DNA from 2 places in the Pantoea sp. y20 genome. Region 1 is predicted to be linked to the other one. Evidence: riboswitches for the same ligand, from Rfam matches in the RefSeq annotation. Region 1 holds a riboswitch; the other holds the start of a gene.
The links. A riboswitch is a leader RNA that binds a small molecule or an ion and turns the genes downstream of it on or off. The one in region 1 is predicted to bind thiamine pyrophosphate.

Region 1 (5,345 bases):
CTAATATGAGGCAGGAAAAACTGAGCGATTCTGACAAGGAGTTCCCCTTTTATGTCCTCTTCACGTCTGCAGCAGCAATTTATCCGCCTATGGCAAAGCTGTCAGGGGCAGGATCAGGAAACCACGCTCAGCGAGCTGGCCGATCTGCTGCACTGCTCGCGTCGCCATATGCGTAACCTGCTCAACGCCATGCAAAGCGAAGGCTGGCTGATTTGGCAGGCAGAAGCGGGACGCGGCAAGCGCTCAATGCTGAGTTTTTGCTACACCGGCCTGGCGCTCCAGCAGCAGCGCGCCGAGGATCTGCTGGAACAAGATCGCATCGAACAGTTAGTGCAGCTGGTGGGCGATAAAAACCAGGTGCGCCAGATGATTGCGGCGCATTTAGGCCGCAGCTTCCGCCAGGGCAAACACATCCTGCGCGTGCTCTATTATCGCCCGCTGCCCAATTTGCTGCCCGGTTCGCCGCTGCGCCGCTCGGAAACCCATCTGGCACGACAAATTTTCAACGGCCTGATGCGCATAAATGAGGAAAAGGGGGAAATCGAACCCGATATCGCCCATCACTGGCAGCAAACCTCGCCGCTGCAGTGGCGTTTCTTCCTGCGCCCGGCGATTCGTTTTCATCATGGCCGTGAACTGGAAATGGCGGATGTGATTGCTTCGCTGGAGCGCGTGCGCAGCCAGCCGCTGTTTTCTCACATCAGTAAACTGGATTCGCCCGCGCCCTGGACGCTGGATATCCATCTGAGCCAGCCGGACGATTGGTTGCCGTGGCTGCTGGCCAGCGTCAGCGCGATGATCCTGCCGCGCGAATGGCCCACGTTACGCCAGTTTGCCCGCCAGCCGCTTGGCACCGGTCCGTACAGCGTGGTGCGCAATCAGCAAACGCAGCTGAAGATCGCCGCCTTTGATGATTACTTTGGCTATCGCGCGCTGATTGACGATGTGTCGATTTGGGTGCTGCCGGAGATCAGCGACGAGCTGGTGTATGCCGGAGTCAAGTTGCAGGGCGAAACCGCCGATGAAAAATCGGAAGAGAGTCGTCTGGAAGAAGGCTGCTACTTCCTGCTGTACGATCAGCGCTCCGAGTTGGGTCGCGATGCGCATTTCCGCCGCTGGGTAAGCTATCTGTTTAATCCCATCGCCTTACTGAATCATGCTGGCGTCGGCTATCAGCGTTACTGGTTCCCGGCTTATGGCTTGCTGCCGCGCTGGCACCATCGCCGCGATCTCACCTCCGCCGATAAACCGGCAGGCTTAACTCAGCTGACGCTGAGCTGGTACAGCCATCACGTTGAGCATGAAGGTATTGCTAACGCGCTGCGACCGCTGCTGGCGCAGCAAGGTGTTGAGCTAATTACTCGTGTCGTGAGCTACGAAGCGTGGTTCGAGGGCGAAGGTGAAAGTGATATCTGGCTTGGCAGCGTCAACTTTACCCTGCCGCTGGAGTACGCGCTGTTCGCGCAACTATTCGAGTTGCCGTTGATGCATCACTGCATCCCGATTGACTGGCAAGCCGATGCCGCGCGCTGGCGGCAGAAAGCGTTACCGCTGGCGGAATGGAGCAAACAGCTGATCGACCGCGACTATCTGCATCCGCTGTTCCATCACTGGCTGCTACTGGAAGGGCAACGCAGTATGCGCGGCGTGCGGCTGAATACGCTCGGCTGGTTTGACTTCAAATCAGCCTGGTTTGCACCACCGGAGCTGTGATCCTTTCGCGCTGTCATATAAATGTCTAGAATGAGCCGTTCTCAACGGGGTGCCTTGATATCAGGGCTGAGAGAAACCCGTCGAACCTGATCCGGCTAATACCGGCGTAGGGATTTGAGATGCCTCACGCCTCAGATCCTTTGCGACTCAACATCTCTTCTCCTCAAGGAGCGCAAAGTGTTAAACAAAGTTCTGCCTATGTTGCTGCTGGTTACGGCTCCGGCTTTCGCTGCTAAACCGGTTCTGACCGTCTACACCTACGATTCGTTCTCTGCCGATTGGGGCCCCGGTCCGGCGGTAAAAAAAGCCTTTGAAGCGCAGTGCGACTGCGAATTGAAGTATGTGGCGCTGGAAGATGGTGTATCGCTGCTCAATCGCGTGCGCATGGAAGGCAAAAACAGCAAAGCCGATGTAGTGCTGGGGCTGGATAACAATCTGGTGCAGGCAGCGGAGAAAACCGGCTTGTTTGCCAACAGCAGCGTCGATACCCGCAGCCTAAAACTGCCGGATGGCTGGAACAATCAAACCTTTATCCCGTTCGATTATGGCTACTTCGCTTTCGTCTACGATAAAAACAAACTGAAGAACCCGCCGAAAAGCCTGAAAGAGCTGGTCGAAAGCCCGGAAAAATGGCGCGTGATTTATGAAGATCCGCGTACCAGCACGCCGGGTCTTGGCCTGCTGCTGTGGATGCAAAAAGTGTATGGCGATAACGCAGCTGATGCGTGGCAGAAGCTGGCGCAAAAAACCGTTACCGTCACTAAAGGCTGGAGCGAAGCTTACGGCCTGTTCCTGAAAGGCGAAGGCGATCTGGTGTTGAGCTACACCACGTCTCCGGCTTATCACATTATCGAAGAGAAGAAAGAGAACTACGCCGCAGCCGAATTCAGTGAAGGCCACTATTTACAGGTGGAAGTCGCCGCGCAGCTCGCCAGCAGTAAACAGCCCAAGCTGGCGCAGCAGTTCATGCAGTTTATGGTTTCTCCGGCCTTCCAGCAGACCATTCCCACCGGCAACTGGATGTATCCGGTGATCAAAAGCGATCTGCCAGCCGGTTATCAAGCGCTGCAGGTGCCCGCGAAGGCGTTGCAATTCACGTCAGCCGAAGTCGCCGACCATCGCGCCGCGTGGATCAGCGCATGGCAACGCGCCGTTAGCCGTTAATGCCCGGCTGGTTGATTCCCGGTAGCGCCATCGCGCTGTTGCTGTGCGCGGTGGCGCTGCTGGCGTTTGGTGCATTGGTGGTGGTCGCTCCGGCCACCGACTGGCGCGCGCTACTCGACGACAGCTATTTGCATCATGTGCTGCTGTTCTCGTTTGAGCAGGCGCTGCTGTCGGCGCTGCTGTCGGTGTTGCCCGCGATCCTGCTGGCGCGCGCGCTCTACCGCCGCCGTTTTCCGGGACGCAATCTGTTGCTACGTCTGTGCGCCATGACGCTGGTGCTGCCGGTGCTGGTGGCGGTGTTTGGCTTGCTCAGCGTGTACGGTCGCAGCGGCTGGCTGGCACAACTGTGCGCGACCATCGGCTTTGACTACCACTTTTCGCCGTATGGCCTGCAGGGCATTCTGCTGGCGCACGTCTTCTTTAACCTGCCGCTGGCGACGCGCCTGCTGTTACAGGCATTGGAGAGCATTCCCGGCGAGCAGCGGCAAGTCGCCGCCCAGCTTGGCCTGCGCGGCTGGAATCTGTTTCGCCTGCTGGAGTGGCCGTGGCTGCGCCGTCAGATTCTGCCGACGGCGGCGCTGATCTTTATGCTCTGTTTCGCCAGCTTCGCCACGGTGCTGGCGCTGGGCGGCGGACCACAAGCGACCACGCTGGAACTGGCGATCTATCAGGCGCTAAATTTCGATTACGATCCGGGCCGCGCGGCGCTGCTGGCGCTGTTACAGCTCGCTTGCTGTTTGCTGCTGGTAATGCTGAGCCAGCGCTTTAGCAAAGCCATTCCCACCGGCAGCCAGAGCATTCGCGGCTGGCGCGATCCGCAGGATTCATGGCAGGCGCGCATCAGCGATACGTTGCTGATTGGCCTGGCGCTGCTGCTGCTGTTACCGCCGCTGGCGGCAGTAATCGTCGATGGTTTGCGCGGCGGCGTTGCCGGTGCGCTGCAACAAGCGGCGCTGTGGCAAGCCACCTTTACCTCGCTGCGTATTGCCGTGGGCGCCGGCGTGCTCTGCGTGGTGCTGACCATGATGCTGCTGTGGAGCAGCCGCGAACTGCGGCAGCGCCAGAACAGAGTCGCCGCGCAGGCGATGGAGATGAGCGGCATGCTGATTCTGGCGATGCCGGGCATTGTACTGGCGAGCGGTTTCTTTCTGCTGTTCAACGCCACCGTGGGGTTGCCGCAGCGCGCCGATGGTTTGGTGATCTTTACTAACGCCCTGATCGCCATTCCTTATGCGATGAAAGTGCTGGAGAATCCGATGCGCGATATCAGCGCCCGTTACAGCCAGCTCTGCGCTTCACTCGGCATCTCCGGTTTCAACCGCTTGCGGCTGATTGAGCTGCGCGCGCTGAAACGCCCGATTGCTCAGGCGCTGGCGTTTGCCTGCGTGCTGTCGATTGGCGATTTCGGCGTGGTCGCGCTGTTTGGCAGCGCCGATTTCCGCACGCTGCCCTTCTATCTGTTCCAACAGATTGGCGCCTATCGCGGTGCGGACGGTGCCGTCACCGCACTCCTGCTGCTGCTGCTCTGCTTACTACTTTTTACTCTGATGGAAAAATTACCGGGTCGCCATGCTGACACTGAATAACCTTACTTACCTTTATCAGCATCTGCCGATGCGCTTCAGTTTTGCGGCGCAGGCGGGTGAACGTCTGGCGATCCTCGGTCCGAGCGGCGCGGGGAAAAGTACTTTACTGAGTCTGATTGGCGGCTTTTTGCCGATCAATCAAGGCGCGCTGGTGATGAACGGCGTAGATCATACCCACAGCGTGCCGTCGGCGCGCCCGGTTTCTATGCTGTTCCAGGAGAACAATCTGTTTCCGCATCTCACGGTGCAGCAAAACATGGCGTTGGGCTTACATCCGGGCCTGAAATTGACGCGCGAACAGCAGCAGCAAGTGGTGGATATCGCCGAGCAAACCGGCTTGCAGGCGATGCTCACGCGTTTGCCTGGTCAGCTTTCCGGTGGACAGCGTCAGCGCGTGGCATTGGCGCGCTGCCTGCTGCGCAATCAACCGATTTTGCTGCTGGATGAACCCTTCTCAGCGCTGGATCCGGCGCTGCGCAACGAGATGCTGCAGCTGGTACGTTCGGTATGCGAAAACCGCAACATCACCTTGTTGATGGTGTCGCACAGCCTGGAAGATGCTCAGCAGATTGCGCCGCGCAGTTTGGTGATTGTCGACGGGCGCATCTATTGGGATGGCAGTACAGAGAGTTTGGTGCGCGGTGAAAGTGCCGCGGCCGCCATCCTTGGCGTGACAGCGCGTTAAGCGAAGAAAACTTTCCACAGCAGGTGGCGGAAGATTGGCATCATCGGATGGAACTGGATTGCGATAAACGCGCCCAGGCCAATCGCCGCCATCAGCGGTGCCAGCCAGCGCAGACGCGATGCAGGCAGATACTTAGTCGCCCAATCCACCGTTTTACCGCTGCGCGACCAGCGCCACAGCAACCAGCCACCGACCCA
Region 2 (5,345 bases), 480 kb from region 1:
CCGGCACGCGCGCCAGTGAAATACCGCCAATCGCCACGGTTGGCACATTCTGCAAACGCGCCAGGTGGCGTTTCAATTCCACCACGCCTTGCGGCGCAGAAGGCATATCTTTGGTTTGCGTAGGATAGATGTGGCCAAGCGCAATGTAAGAAGGGCGCAGCGCCAGAGCCCGATCTAACTCGGCATCGTCATGCGTCGATAAACCCAGGCGCAATCCCGCCTCGCGAATGGCCGCCAGATCGGCTACATCGAGATCTTCCTGGCCGAGGTGCACGCCATAAGCGTGATATTTAATGGCTAAGCGCCAGTAATCATTGATAAACAGGCGAGCGCGATACTGTTTGCCGAGTGCAATCGCCTCGCGCACCGCATCTTCCACCTCGTAATCTTCACAATCTTTGATGCGCAGCTGTATGGTGCGCACACCGGCTTCCAGCAAGCGCGCGATCCATTCCACGCTATCAACAACCGGATACAGCCCCAGCTTTGAGGCTGTGGCAGGAAAGGCGTCGGTCATACATTTTCCTCTTTAAGGGTATCGGCAGCGTGATAGATCTCGCCGCCACGATTGCGGAAGGCGTTCGACATTTGCGCCATACCCATCTCAATCGGCTGGGCTTCAGCCTGTTGGCGGGCGGCAAACTCACGCACTTCCTGGGTAATTTTCATCGAGCAGAATTTCGGGCCGCACATCGAGCAGAAGTGCGCCACTTTTCCCGATTCCTGCGGCAGGGTTTCATCGTGATAGGCGCGTGCGGTGTGCGGATCGAGCGCCAGATTGAACTGATCTTCCCAGCGGAATTCAAAACGCGCTTTCGACATCGCATTGTCACGGATCTGCGCACCGGGATGACCTTTCGCCAGATCCGCCGCGTGCGCAGCGATCTTGTAGGTGATCAGCCCTTGCTTCACATCCTCTTTGTTCGGCAAACCGAGGTGCTCTTTCGGCGTCACGTAACACAGCATGGCGCAGCCGAACCAGCCAATCATGGCCGCGCCGATGCCGGAAGTGAAATGGTCATAGCCGGGCGCGATATCGGTGGTGAGCGGGCCAAGCGTGTAAAACGGGGCTTCGTGACAATGCTCAAGCTGTTCGGTCATATTGCGTCGAATCATCTGCATGGGCACATGGCCCGGACCTTCAATCATCACCTGCACATCGTATTCCCAGGCGATTTTGGTCAGTTCGCCCAGCGTATGCAGTTCGGCAAATTGCGCCTCATCGTTGGCATCCTGAATCGAGCCGGGACGCAGGCCGTCGCCCAGTGACAGCGCCACATCGTAGGCGGCACAAATTTCACAAATCTCGCGGAAGTGCAGATAGAGGAAATTTTCGGTGTGATGCGACAGGCACCATTTCGCCATAATCGAGCCACCGCGCGACACAATGCCGGTCAGGCGTTTGGCCGTCATCGGCACATAGCGCAGCAGCACGCCAGCGTGAATAGTGAAGTAGTCAACGCCTTGTTCCGCCTGCTCCAGCAGCGTGTCGCGGAAAATCTCCCAGTTGAGATCTTCTGCAATGCCGTTCACTTTCTCCAGCGCCTGATAAATCGGCACCGTACCAATCGGCACCGGACTATTGCGCAAAATCCACTCACGCGTTTCATGGATATAGCGGCCGGTTGAGAGATCCATCACAGTGTCTGCGCCCCAGCGCGTTGACCACACCAGCTTCTCCACTTCCTCTTCAATAGATGAGCTCACCGCAGAGTTGCCAATGTTGGCATTCACTTTCACCAGGAAGTTGCGGCCGATAATCATCGGTTCGGATTCGGGATGGTTGATGTTCGAAGGGATGATGGCGCGCCCATTGGCGACTTCTTGACGGACAAATTCCGCGGTGATATTTTCTGGCAGATTGGCACCAAAGCTGTGACCCGGATGCTGCTGTAACAGCACTTCACCGCGAATACGCTCGCGGCCCATGTTTTCACGCAGCGCGATAAACTCCATCTCCGGCGTGATGATGCCCTGACGCGCATAGTGCAGTTGGGTAACCCGGCGACCCGCTTTGGCACGGCGCGGTTGCGGCAGCTGCTCAAAACGCAGATGGTCCAGGCCTTCATCCGCCAGACGCTGCTGCGTGTAACGGGAACTCAGCTGGTGGATGGTTTCGCTGTCGTCACGTTCTTCGATCCAATTGGCACGCAGCCTGTCGAGTCCCTGATGCACATTAATGGTGGCTTGAGGATCGCCATAAGCCCCGGCGGTGTCGTAAACCGGCACCGCTTCATTTGGCTCATAGTGCGGATTCTCTTTGCTGCCGCCTATGTGCGTTGGACTGAGCTGTATCTCACGCATCGGCACGCGAATATCCGCGCGGCTGCCGGTGATCCAGATACGTTTGGAGTTGGGGAAAGCGGTTCCCTGCAGGGAATCGATAAATTCTTGCGCCTGAGCGCGTTGTTCACGACGAGAAGTTTTAGCAGACATAGCAAGTTTCCGGTAACGGTTGGAAGTTGCTTGTCCAGAGTTCGGAAGGAGTAACAGGTACGGTGCCGGGCGCCAGCATGCACCGTGCTGATAATGTCTACTCTTGTTCCCTTCGCAGGTACTAACCTGATCAGGTTCCGCGGATCCCGAATTAACGGTCTCAGCCCTAGAGGGCACTCCGACAAGTTGGTGTTTTGTGGTTTAAGCTACTTTGCTTGCCATTTTGCACCTGGGCAGTGCTCGTGACCGTCACGTACTACGTGTACGCTCCGGTCCCTGCGCGCTGTCCGAGTGCAAACTGGCTGCGCACGCTACGCTTAAACCGCAAAATTTGCCTTTTGATTGTCGTTAAAGAAGACAATAAAAAAGCCCATTTAGCATAAGAGGGCTTTTCTTGAATAACAAGTTTTTTACATCTTCGGGGTTCTAAGCCGGGCGGGCAATGGCGCTGTCGTTGGCAACCGGCGGAAGCGCCAGCTGGTTGTCCCAGGCGAGTTGCACCAGCTTATCTTCCAGCGTGAAGCGCGATTCCAGCACCTCGCCGACTTCGGAGAGCGCGGTTTGAAAATCCACGCAATTATCATCGTTAATCGCTTGCTGCAGATGGCTATCGTAGAGCTGCATGATGCGATCGGTATTCGCCTCCAGTGCCGGATAAATCTGCGCAGCGACGAATAAGGGGCTATCACCCTGCATCTCACTAATGATGTGTTCATACACGCTGAAATGGCCGGTGGAAAGGTAATCCACCAGGTTGTGACAAAATGCGTCCAGCGCCTGTTCATCCAGCGTGGATAACGCATCTTTTTGTGGCTTCATGCCAATAAGCTCGTAGTAAGTGACGAGCAGCTGTCGACGGGCGCGCAGCCATGAATCAACCAATTCATTTCCGCCGCCTACACGCTCTGTCAGGTTATCTAACTGGTTAAGCATATGGGGCTCCAGGTAGGTTATAGTTGTTTATTACACACTTAATATTAGGATTTCAGCGTGCGATTTGACGCTAAGGACAACGATTAAGATGCAACGTGAGATCTCAAGCTTAGACGCTGGATGGTGGGTTGTCAGCCATGAGCAAAAACTTTGGTTGCCGCAGGGCGAATTGCCGCATGGCTTAGCCAGCGATTTTGGCCTCAGCGGCAGCAACGCGATTTTGATCGGCGAGTGGCAGGGCGAGAATGTCTGGCTGGTACGTGAATCGCGTCCGGACAGCATGGGCTCCGTGCGCCAACTGATTGATGAGGATGTCGGCCTGTTCCAAATCGCCGGACGTGGCGTGCAGCTGGCGGAGTTTTACCGCTCGCATCGCTGGTGCGGCTATTGCGGCCATGAGATGCACATCAGCAAACGCGAATTTGCCTGCTTGTGCAATCACTGCCGCGAGCGTTATTACCCGCAAATTGCGCCGTGCATCATCGTGGCTATCCGCCGTGGCGATGAGATCCTGCTCGCCAATCATGCGCGTCATCGTAACAATATCTACACCGTGCTGGCGGGCTTTGTCGAAGTGGGCGAAACCTTAGAACAAGCGGTGGCGCGGGAAGTGATGGAGGAGAGCAACGTGCGGGTGAAAAACGTGCGTTACGTTACCTCGCAGCCGTGGCCGTTCCCGCACTCTCTGATGATGGCGTATATGGCGGAATATGACGGCGGCGATCTGCAACACGACGGCAAAGAGCTGCTGGATGCCGGCTGGTATCGCTACGACGATCTGCCGCTGTTGCCGCCGCCCGGCACGGTGGCGCGTCGCCTGATTGAAGATACCGTTGCCCTGTGCCGCGCCAGCGCGGCGTGAAAATGCTACACTGCTGGCCTTAGCATGAGAGAGCCCATTATGAGTGAACTGAAGAACGATCGTTATCTGCGCGCCCTGTTACGTCAGCCGGTAGATGTCACACCGGTATGGATGATGCGACAAGCCGGGCGTTATTTGCCGGAGTACAAAGCCACGCGCGCTGAAGCCGGTGATTTTATGTCGCTGTGTAAGAATGCTGAGCTGGCGTGTGAAGTCACGCTGCAACCGCTGCGTCGCTATGCGCTGGATGCGGCAATTCTCTTCAGCGATATCCTCACCATTCCGGATGCGATGGGACTTGGGCTCTACTTTGAGACCGGCGAAGGCCCGCGTTTCTCCAATCCGATCACCTGCCGTGCGGATGTCGACAATCTGCCAGTGCCGGATCCAGAGCAAGAGCTCGGTTATGTGATGAACGCGGTGCGTACCATTCGTCACAACCTGAAAGGCGAAGTGCCGCTGATCGGTTTCTCCGGCAGCCCATGGACGCTGGCAACCTACATGGTTGAAGGCGGCAGCAGCAAAGCGTTCACCAAAATTAAAAAGATGATGTACGCCGAGCCGCAAACCCTGCACAAGCTGCTGGATAAGCTGGCAGATAGCGTGATTCTTTATCTCAATGCGCAGATCAAAGCTGGCGCGCAGTCGGTCATGGTGTTCGACACATGGGGCGGCGTGCTGACCGGACGCGACTATCGCGAATTCTCGCTCTATTACATGCATAAAATCGTCGATAGCGTGCTGCATGAGAATGAAGGTCGCCGCGTTCCTATTACGCTGTTCACTAAAGGTGGCGGCCAATGGCTGGAAGCGATAGCGGCGACCGGCTGCGATGCGCTGGGACTCGACTGGACCACCGATATCGCCGATGCGCGTCGTCGTGTGGGTGATAAAGTGGCGCTGCAGGGCAACATGGATCCTTCCATGCTGTATGCACCGCCTGCGCGCATTGAGCAGGAAGTCGCCGGGATTCTCGAAGGTTTTGGCACTGGCGAAGGTCACGTGTTTAACCTGGGCCACGGCATCCATCCTGATGTGCCGCCTGAGCATGCTGGTGCGTTTGTTGAAGCGGTGCATCGTCTGTCACGTCCGTATCATCAGGGCTGATGATGGA

Region 2: it holds a riboswitch for thiamine pyrophosphate, as region 1 does, so the genes downstream of both, thiC (phosphomethylpyrimidine synthase ThiC) here and thiB (thiamine ABC transporter substrate binding subunit) in region 1, are expected to answer to the same signal.

What each region holds. Positions count from the first base shown of each region.
Region 1 covers NZ_CM142816.1:767,345-772,689, reverse strand. Annotated here, with positions in the region: gene sgrR (HTH-type transcriptional regulator SgrR) at 52-1,713, shown strand; TPP riboswitch at 1,749-1,844, shown strand; gene thiB (thiamine ABC transporter substrate binding subunit) at 1,891-2,877, shown strand; gene thiP (thiamine/thiamine pyrophosphate ABC transporter permease ThiP) at 2,877-4,463, shown strand; gene thiQ (thiamine ABC transporter ATP-binding protein ThiQ) at 4,447-5,148, shown strand; gene ACYAC5_RS03435 (DedA family protein) at 5,145-5,345, opposite strand, start outside.
Region 2 covers NZ_CM142816.1:284,759-290,103, forward strand. Annotated here, with positions in the region: gene thiE (thiamine phosphate synthase) at 1-517, opposite strand, end outside; gene thiC (phosphomethylpyrimidine synthase ThiC) at 514-2,436, opposite strand; TPP riboswitch at 2,527-2,627, opposite strand; gene rsd (sigma D regulator) at 2,863-3,369, opposite strand; gene nudC (NAD(+) diphosphatase) at 3,458-4,231, shown strand; gene hemE (uroporphyrinogen decarboxylase) at 4,271-5,338, shown strand; gene nfi (deoxyribonuclease V) at 5,341-5,345, shown strand, end outside.